3 regions of the Streptomyces sp. NPDC042100 genome follow, and region 1 is predicted to be linked to each of the others. Evidence: predicted binding sites of a transcription regulator. Region 1 holds the regulator's gene; each other region holds the start of a gene.
The links. The regulator HrcA, encoded in region 1, represses chaperone genes, less so after heat shock. The targets are predictions, from matches to a motif close to TTNGCACTCNGNNNNNCNGAGTGCNAA.
Positions count from the first base shown of each region.

Region 1 (3,273 bases):
GGCGCCGACGAGCTCGGGGGAAGAGGCGCCACCCGCCATGGGAGCCTGCACGATCGGGTGACGAAAGAGATCGTTCAGTGCGGTGGACATGCAGGCATCGTGCCATGCCGCGACGGCCGGGCCGAATCGGTACGGAGGGGTACGGGGCGGAGGGCCGCCGGGCATACGAGGACGGCCCCGGGAGGTACGCGGGGACGGCCCCGGCGGTACGCGAAGGGGCGGCCCCGGGGGTACGCGAAGGGGGCGGCCCCGCGCGATGCGGTGCCGCCCCCGGGGCGGGTCCGGTCCGGACTCAGCGCCCGTTGAACGCGTCCTTCAACCGCGAGAACAGCCCCTGCTGCCCCGGCTGGAACTGCCCTGTCGGGCGCTCCTCGCCGCGCAGCTTGGACAGCTCGCGGAGCAGCCGCTCCTGCTCCGGGTCCAGCTTGGTCGGGGTCTGCACCTCGACGTGGACGATCAGGTCGCCCCGCCCGTTGCCGCGCAGGTGCGTGACGCCCCGGCCGTGCAGCGGGATCGACTGGCCGGACTGGGTGCCCGGACGGATGTCCACGTCCTCAAGCCCGTCCAGCGTCTGGAGCTGCACCTTCGTGCCGAGGGCGGCGGCGGTCATCGGGATGGTGACCGTGCAGTGCAGGTCGTCGCCGCGCCGCTGGAAGACCTCGTGCGGGGTCTCGTGGATCTCCACGTACAGGTCGCCGGCGGGGCCGCCGCCGGGGCCGACCTCGCCCTCGCCCGCGAGCTGGATCCGGGTGCCGTTGTCGACGCCGGCCGGGATCTTGACCGTCAGCGTGCGCCGCGAGCGGATCCGGCCGTCGCCCGCGCACTCGGGGCACGGGGTCGGGACGACGGTGCCGAAGCCCTGGCACTGCGGGCAGGGGCGGGAGGTCATGACCTGGCCGAGGAACGACCGGGTGACCTGCGAGACCTCGCCACGGCCGCGGCACATGTCGCAGGTCTGCGCGGAGGTGCCGGGCGCGGCGCCCTCGCCGGAGCAGGTGGTGCAGACGACGGCCGTGTCGACCTGGATGTCCTTCGTGGTGCCGAAGGCCGCCTCGTCGAGGGTGATCTCCAGGCGGATCATCGCGTCCTGGCCGCGCCGGGTGCGCGAGCGCGGGCCGCGCTGGGACGCCGTCCCGAAGAACGCGTCCATGATGTCCGAGAAGTTCCCGAAGCCGCCCGCGCCGAAGCCGCCCGCGCCTCCGGCGCCGCCGGAGGCGGAGAGCGGGTCGCCGCCGAGGTCGTAGACCTGCTTCTTCTGCGGGTCCGACAACACCTCGTAAGCGGCGTTGATCTCCTTGAACCGCTCCTGGGTCTTCGGGTCCGGGTTCACGTCCGGGTGAAGCTCGCGGGCGAGTCGGCGGAAGGCCTTCTTGATCTCGTCCTGCGACGCGTCGCGGCGTACGCCGAGTACGGCGTAGTAGTCCGTGGCCACTTACGACTCCGCCAGGATCTGTCCGACGTAACGTGCCACTGCGCGTACCGCTCCCATCGTTCCGGGGTAATCCATGCGGGTCGGTCCGACCACGCCGAGTTTGGCGACTGCCTCGCCGCCGGAACCGTAGCCGACCGAGACGACCGACGTGGACGTCAGCCCCTCGTGGGCGATCTCGTGCCCGATGCGTACGGTCATGCCCGATTCCTTGGCCTCGCCCAGCAGCTTGAGGAGCACGACCTGCTCCTCCAGGGCCTCCAGGACGGGCCTGATCGTCAGGGGGAAATCGTGTCCGAAGCGGGTCAGATTGGCGGTGCCGCCGATCATGAGCCGCTCCTCCTGCTCCTCCACGAGCGTTTCGAGGAGGGTCGCGAGCACGGTGGTGACCGTGCCCCGGTCCTCGATCTCCTCGAAGGACTCCGGCAGGTCCTGCACGAGCTGCGGCACGTCGGCGAACCGGCGGCCGACGACCCGGCTGTTGAGCCGGGCCCGCAGGTCGGCGAGGGAGGCCTCGCCGAAGGGGGCCGGGCAGTCCACGACGCGCTGCTCGACCCGGCCGGTGTCGGTGATGAGCACCAGCATCAGCCGGGCGGGGGCCAGCGACAGCAGTTCCACGTGCCGGACCGTCGAACGGGTCAGCGAGGGGTACTGCACGACGGCGACCTGCCGGGTGAGCTGCGCGAGCAGCCGCACCGTGCGGCCGACGACGTCGTCGAGGTCGACGGCTCCGTCGAGGAAGTTGTGGATCGCCCGCCGCTCCGGGGTCGACAGCGGCTTGACGCCGGCCAGCCGGTCCACGAAGAGGCGGTAGCCCTTGTCGGTGGGGATGCGCCCGGCGCTGGTGTGGGGCTGCGCGATGTAGCCCTCCTCCTCCAGCACCGCCATGTCGTTGCGCACGGTGGCGGGCGACACGCCGAGCTTGTGGCGCTCGGTCAGCGCCTTGGAGCCCACCGGCTCCTCCGTCCCGACGTAGTCCTGGACGATGGCGCGCAGCACCTCGAGTCTGCGTTCGCTGAGCACCGCGCACACCTCCAGCTGTCGATCCGGTTCCGGTTCCGCCCTGTTTGGCACTCGCCCTGCCCGAGTGCCAGCAATCCCCCGGCCAGTGTACGGCGGGTGACGTCGCTCCTGGCAAGGAGGCGGGTCGGCCGGGCCGCAGGGGTTAGCGTCGCCGCATGGACGTCACTTGGGAAGAGTACGGGTGGGAGCGGCTCGCGGACGGCGTCGGCAGGCGCCGGCTGCCGGGCTGGGACGCCACGGCGGGCCTGGTGATCGGCCGGGACGCGGTGCTGCTGTACGACACGGGGGCGAGCCTCGCGCAGGGCGCGGAGCTGCGGGCCCAGGCCCAGGCGCTGACGGGCGGCCGCCGCGTGACGCATGTCGCACTGAGCCACCCGCACTTCGACCACGTCCTCGGCACGGCGGTGTTCTCCGGGGCCGAGGTCTTCGGGGCGGTGGGCATGGACACGCTGCTGCCCCGGGAGCGGGCGGAGCTGTGCGCGGACGCGGTGCGGTTCGGGGTGGACGCGCGGGAGGCGGAGGAGGCGGCGGAGCTGCTGGTCGCGCCGCGCCACACGGTGTCGGGCGAGTGGACCCTGGACCTGGGCGGCCGGCAGGTGCTGCTGGCCAACGTCGGGCCCGGCCACTCGGGCCACGACCTGGCCGTCTGCGTGCCGGGCGCGGTCCCGGGCGCGCCGGAGGTGGTCTTCTGCGGCGACCTGGTCGAGGAGTCCGGGGAGCCGCAGGCGGGCCCGGACGCGATCCCGGCCCGCTGGCCGGCGGCCCTGGACCGGCTGCTGTCGCTGGGCGGCGAGGACGCGGTCTACGTGCCGGGGCACGGG
Region 1 is NZ_JBVJDK010000002.1:233,273-236,545, forward strand. Features, by position in the region: gene ACZ6J5_RS05295 (nitronate monooxygenase) at 1-90, opposite strand, end outside; gene dnaJ (molecular chaperone DnaJ) at 293-1,432, opposite strand; gene hrcA (heat-inducible transcriptional repressor HrcA) at 1,433-2,452, opposite strand; gene ACZ6J5_RS05310 (MBL fold metallo-hydrolase) at 2,608-3,273, shown strand, end outside.

Region 2 (3,273 bases), on a different contig from region 1:
GCCCCCGCGACGGGGGCACCGGGCCTCAGGACTGCGAACTACGAACTACGCGCTACGGGGCTCAGTGCGAGTGGCCGTGGCCGCCGTGCGAGTGACCGTGGTCGGCCGGCTCCTCTTCCTTCTTCTCGACGACCAGGGTCTCGGTCGTGAGGAGCAGGGAGGCGATGGAGGCGGCGTTCTCCAGGGCGGAGCGGGTGACCTTGACCGGGTCGATGACGCCGGCCTTGACCAGGTCGCCGTACTCGCCGGTCGCGGCGTTGAAGCCCTGGCCCTTGTCGAGCTCGGCGACCTTCGAGGTGATGACGTAGCCCTCAAGACCGGCGTTCTCGGCGATCCAGCGCAGCGGCTCGACGGCGGCGCGGCGGACGACCGCGACACCGGTGGCCTCGTCGCCGGCCAGGCCGAGGTTGCCCTCCAGGACCTTGACGGCGTGGACGAGCGCGGAGCCACCACCGGAGACGATGCCCTCCTCGACCGCGGCGCGGGTCGCGGAGATGGCGTCCTCCAGACGGTGCTTCTTCTCCTTCAGCTCCACCTCGGTGGCGGCGCCGACCTTGATCACGCACACGCCGCCGGCCAGCTTCGCGAGGCGCTCCTGGAGCTTCTCGCGGTCCCAGTCGGAGTCCGTGGACTCGATCTCGGCCTTGATCTGGTTGACGCGGCCGAGGACGTCCTCGGAGGAACCGGCGCCGTCCACGATCGTGGTGTCGTCCTTGGAGATGGTCACGCGGCGGGCGGTGCCCAGCACGTCCAGACCGGCCTGGTCGAGCTTGAGGCCGACCTCCTCGGAGATGACGGTGGCACCGGTGAGGGTGGCCATGTCCTGGAGCATCGCCTTGCGGCGGTCACCGAAGCCGGGCGCCTTGACGGCGACGGCGTTGAAGGTGCCGCGGATCTTGTTGACGACGAGGGTGGAGAGCGCCTCGCCCTCGACGTCCTCGGCGATGATCAGCAGCGGCTTGGAGCCACCGGCCTGGATGACCTTCTCCAGCAGCGGCAGGAGGTCCTGGATGGAGGAGATCTTGCCCTGGTTGATCAGGATGTACGGGTCGTCGAGGACGGCCTCCATACGCTCCTGGTCGGAGACCATGTACGGCGAGAGGTAGCCCTTGTCGAAGGCCATGCCCTCGGTGAACTCCAGCTCCAGGCCGAAGGTGTTGGACTCCTCGACGGTGATGACACCGTCCTTGCCGACCTTGTCCATGGCCTCGGCGATGAGCTCGCCGACCTGCTGGTCCTGCGCGGAGAGCGCGGCGACGGCGGCGATGTCCGACTTGTCGTCGATCGGGCGGGCGGTCGCGAGGAGCTCCTCGGACACGGCCTTGACCGCGGCGTCGATGCCCTTCTTCAGGGCGGCCGGGGAGGCGCCGGCGGCGACGTTGCGCAGGCCCTCGCGGACGAGCGCCTGGGCGAGCACGGTGGCGGTGGTGGTGCCGTCACCCGCGATGTCGTTGGTCTTGGTCGCCACCTCCTTCACGAGCTGGGCGCCGAGGTTCTCGTACGGGTCCTCGATCTCGACCTCGCGGGCGATCGTGACACCGTCGTTGGTGATGGTGGGGGCGCCGAACTTCTTGTCGATGACGACGTTGCGGCCCTTGGGGCCGATCGTCACCTTCACCGTGTCGGCAAGCTTGTTGACGCCGCGCTCAAGGGCGCGACGGGCGTCCTCGTCGAACTTCAGGATCTTCGCCATGGAAGCGGTTCAGCCCTCTCGAAATCGTTGAAAGAAAACTGCGCCCCTGGACGCCCGCGGAAAAGCACAGGGGTCAGGGGCGCAGCTCAAAGCATCTTCAGGTGCCTGTGAAGGTCCTGGGTGACTTACTTCTCGATGATCGCGAGCACGTCGCGAGCCGAGAGGACGAGGTACTCGTCACCGTTGTACTTCACCTCGGTGCCGCCGTACTTGCTGTAGAGCACGACGTCGCCGACCTGGACGTCGAGCGGCAGGCGCTCGCCGTTCTCGAAACGGCCCGGGCCCACGGCGAGGACGGCGCCCTCCTGGGGCTTCTCCTTCGCGGTGTCCGGGATGACCAGGCCGGAGGCCGTGGTCTGCTCGGCGTCGAGCGGCTGGACCACGATGCGGTCCTCAAGCGGCTTGATGGCAACCTTGGAGCTGGCGGTCGTCACGATCCGACCTCCCCCTTCGGAGATCTCGCGGGGTTAACTGTCTGAGGTGGCGACCAGGTGGATCCGTCGTCGCGGGTGCCGGACCTGCCCGTCGCTGTGTTGGCACTCTCCGGTGGGGAGTGCCAGAAGCGAGACTATGACCGCGATTAGCACTCGGTCAAGCGGAGTGCCAATTCACGACCCTGTGGCGTGACGCGGGGACGCTCCGGGAAGAACGTCCGGCCGGTGCCCGTGGTTCCGTACGAGGGGCCTGACCGGGGCCGGAACCCCGGATGCCGACGCCGACGGGGACGGAGACGCCGGCTCGGTGCGGGCGGGGGCGGGCCGGCCGGCGCGCGGCGGGTGCGGGGTGACCCGCTCCGCCGCCTTGCGGCCGAGCCGTTCGATCGGGTCGATCGGGTCGGCCGCGCTCGCGCAGGAGGTGAGGGCGAGCAGCGCGCCGGTCAGGGCCAGTGCGACTGCCGGCCGGCGCGCCCGGCTCATACGTAGTCCTCCAGCCTGGCCACCGCGTAGCCCTTCGCCGTGATCGTCTTCATCACCCGGCGGATCATGTCCGGCATGGTGCCCTTCCAGTCCTCCTTGCCCCGGAAGTGGGTGAGGACGATGTCGCCGGGGTGCAGGTCCCGGTCCCACTCGCGCCACTCCATGTGGTCGGGGAACGCCTCGGAGGCCCACAGCGGGACGGCCTTGACCCCGCAGCTCTTGGCCGCGCGCAGGGTGTCCTCGTTGTAGTTGCCGTACGGCGGGCGGAAGAGCTCGGGCCGCTTGCCGAAGCGCTTCTCGATGACGTCCTGCATCCCGCAGATCTCGCGCTTCTGGTCGGCGTAGTCGAGGCCCGGCAGATAGCGGTGGTTGAGGGTGTGGTTGTGCAGGGCGACGCCGCCCGGCTGGGAGGTCCGCATCTTCCGGAAGTAGCCGTAGTCCTCCTTGACCAGGTAGTCGCTGAGGAAGGCGCTGTACGGGAGCTTGAGCTCGCTCATCATCCGCAGCAGCTCGGGGTCCTTCTCGGCGCCGTCGTCGATGGTCAGGAAGACGATCTTCTGCTTGGTCGGGACGGTGGTGAAGACCGGCGGCAGGCCCTCCCCGTCGGTCTCGAAGCCCTTGCGGGTGGTGATCCTCGGCTTCACCTTGGGCGGCGCCGGGGCC
Region 2 is NZ_JBVJDK010000001.1:534,435-537,707, reverse strand. Features, by position in the region: gene groL (chaperonin GroEL) at 62-1,693, opposite strand; gene groES (co-chaperone GroES) at 1,819-2,127, opposite strand; gene ACZ6J5_RS02620 (polysaccharide deacetylase family protein) at 2,607-3,273, opposite strand, start outside.
Region 2: the regulator HrcA is predicted to act here: its motif matches at 2,274-2,300, upstream of groES (co-chaperone GroES).

Region 3 (3,273 bases), on a different contig from region 1:
ACGCCGCCACCGGCGACGATGCCCTCCTCGACGGCCGCCTTCGCGTTGCGCACGGCGTCCTCGATGCGGTGCTTGCGCTCCTTGAGCTCGACCTCGGTCGCGGCGCCGGCCTTGATGACGGCCACGCCGCCGGCCAGCTTCGCGAGGCGCTCCTGGAGCTTCTCGCGGTCGTAGTCCGAGTCGCTGTTCTCGATCTCGGCGCGGATCTGGTTCACGCGACCGGCGACCTGCTCGCTGTCACCGGCACCGTCGACGATGGTGGTCTCGTCCTTGGTGATGACGACCTTGCGGGCGCGGCCCAGCAGGTCGAGGCCCGCGTTCTCCAGCTTGAGGCCGACCTCCTCGGAGATGACCGTGCCGCCGGTGAGGATGGCGATGTCGTTCAGCATGGCCTTGCGACGGTCGCCGAAGCCCGGGGCCTTGACCGCGACGGACTTGAAGGTGCCGCGGATCTTGTTGACGACCAGGGTCGACAGGGCCTCGCCCTCGACGTCCTCGGCGATGATCAGCAGCGGCTTGCCCGACTGCATGACCTTCTCCAGGAGCGGGAGCAGGTCCTTCACGGAGGAGATCTTGGAGTTGACGATCAGGATGTACGGGTCATCCAGGGCCGCCTCCATGCGCTCCATGTCGGTCGCGAAGTACGCCGAGATGTAGCCCTTGTCGAAGCGCATGCCCTCGGTGAGCTCAAGCTCGAGACCGAAGGTCTGCGACTCCTCGACGGTGATGACGCCTTCCTTGCCGACCTTGTCCATCGCCTCGGCGATGAGCTCGCCGATCTGGGTGTCGGCGGCGGAGATGGAGGCCGTGGAAGCGATCTGCTCCTTGGTCTCGACATCCTTCGCCTGCTCAAGGAGCGCGCCGGAGACGGCCTCGACGGCCTTCTCGATGCCGCGCTTGAGGGCCATCGGGTTGGCACCGGCGGCCACGTTGCGCAGGCCCTCGCGGACGAGCGCCTGGGCGAGGACGGTGGCGGTGGTCGTACCGTCGCCGGCGACGTCGTCCGTCTTCTTGGCGACTTCCTTGACCAGCTCGGCGCCGATCTTCTCGTACGGGTCCTCGAGCTCGATCTCCTTGGCGATGGAGACACCATCGTTGGTGATCGTGGGGGCGCCCCACTTCTTCTCGAGGACGACGTTGCGGCCCTTGGGGCCGAGGGTGACCTTGACGGCGTCAGCGAGCTGGTTCATGCCGCGCTCGAGACCGCGCCGGGCCTCCTCGTCGAACGCGATGATCTTGGCCATGTGAAGTGGTCCTCCCGGACATGGGGTGGATAACGCTCCTGGACCGTGCCGACGCCCGCGACGGACGGCCCGCTCACCCTGTGGTTCCTTGCCCCACATGGCCGCGGACCTCGTCTGCCCGATCCTCGTAAGCACTCTCACCTTCAGAGTGCTAACGCCAATGATTAGCACTCGCCCCATGCGAGTGCAAGCGACTACCGAGGATCGGTCACACCGCGCGGCACACGCCCGGCGCGCGAGCCGGGCGCACGCGGCGGGCACCGGGGGCACCGGGGCGCGACCGTGACGCGGCGGGACATGACGAGGGGCCCGTACCCGGATTCCGGATACGGGCCCCTCGACGGAAGTGCGTCGGTGGCCGATCGCGCCGCGCTCAGGCGGTGGCGAGCTTGACCATGTCCGCCTGCGGACCCTTCTGGCCCTGCGAGATCTCGAACTCGACCCGCTGCCCTTCTTCAAGGGTGCGGTAGCCGTCCATCTGGATCGCGCTGTAGTGGACGAAAACATCCGCACCACCGTCGACCGCGATGAAGCCGTAGCCCTTCTCCGCGTTGAACCACTTGACGGTGCCCTGAGCCATGCCTAACTCCCCTATTACTGGCCCTTGCGCGGGACCGCACTTCGCGGACCCGGGTCAGACCCTGCGCCGGAACGCGTCGACCGCCGCTGAATGTATCTGCCCAACTGCCCTCTGCAACAGGTCAATCCGACGAGAATTCTGGGCGCCCCCGAAAGGGGAATTGGGGAGAATCCCTTGAATTCCGGGTCAAGTCGGGCCGGGCAAAGCGCGCAGAAGGTACACAAGGCACGGGCGCTTTGGCTGCTTCTTGTCGTGCGCGGGCGCATTCTCATATGCGACCGGCATGAGCAGCGGAGGGGACTTCCCCAACTCTACCGCTTCCAACCATGCAGAATTGCCCCCTCCGCTTCTTAGCGCGGAAGGGGCAATTCAGGAAAGACGGGAAAGACGGGAAAGCCAGGTACGGGCTCGGCCGCCGGACTCGGCGGCCGGGCTCAGCCGCCGGCGACCGCCGGGATGATCGAGACACCGGCGCCGTCCGGCGTGGCGGTCTCCAGGCCCTGCTCGAAGCGCACGTCGTCGTCGTTCACGTACACGTTGACGAAGCGGCGCAGCTTGCCCTGGTCGTCCAGGACGCGGGCGGCGATGCCGGCGTGGTTCTTCTCCAGGTCCGCGATGACCTCGGCGAGGGTCGCGCCCTCGGCCTTCACCTCGGACTCGCCGCCGGTGTAGGTGCGCAGGATGGTGGGGATGCGGACGTTCACTGCCATGGGTTCACGGACCTTTCAGTGGGCCAGGCCCGCGTCGCGGAACGCGTCCAGGCTCGGGCGGATGGTGGCGGTCGCCTGAGAGCTGTCGGCAACGGCGTCCAGGGTCTTGAGCCCGTCGCCGGTGTTGAGGACGACCGTCGTCAGCGCGGGGTCGATGAGACCGTTCTCGACCAGCTTCCGGGTGACGCCGACGGTCACGCCGCCCGCCGTCTCGGCGAAGATGCCCTCGGTGCGCGCGAGGAGCTTGATCGCGTCGACCACCTGCTCGTCGTTCACGTCCTCCACGGCGCCGCCGGTGCGGCGGGCGATGTCGAGCACGTACGGGCCGTCGGCCGGGTTGCCGATCGCGAGGGACTTGGCGATCGTGTTCGGCTTCTGGGGGCGCACCACGTCGTGGCCGGCCTTGAAGGCGGCGGAGACCGGGGAGCAGCCCTCGGCCTGGGCGCCGAAGATCTTGTACGGCTTGTCCTCGACCAGGCCCAGCTTGATGAGCTCCTGGAGCCCCTTGTCGATCTTGGTGAGCTGGGAGCCGGAGGCGATCGGGATGACGAGCTGGTCCGGGATGACCCAGCCGAGCTGCTCACAGATCTCGTACGCGAGCGTCTTGGAGCCCTCGCCGTAGTACGGGCGCAGGTTGACGTTCACGAAGCCCCAGCCCTCGCCGAGCGGGTCGCCGATGAGCTCCGAGCAGAAGCGGTTGACGTCGTCGTAGTTGCCCTCGATGGCGACGAGGTCGCCG
Region 3 is NZ_JBVJDK010000001.1:119,971-123,243, reverse strand. Features, by position in the region: gene groL (chaperonin GroEL) at 1-1,244, opposite strand, end outside; gene ACZ6J5_RS00625 (cold-shock protein) at 1,618-1,824, opposite strand; gene ACZ6J5_RS00620 (MoaD/ThiS family protein) at 2,259-2,534, opposite strand; gene thrC (threonine synthase) at 2,550-3,273, opposite strand, start outside.
Region 3: the regulator HrcA is predicted to act here: its motif matches at 1,373-1,399, upstream of groL (chaperonin GroEL).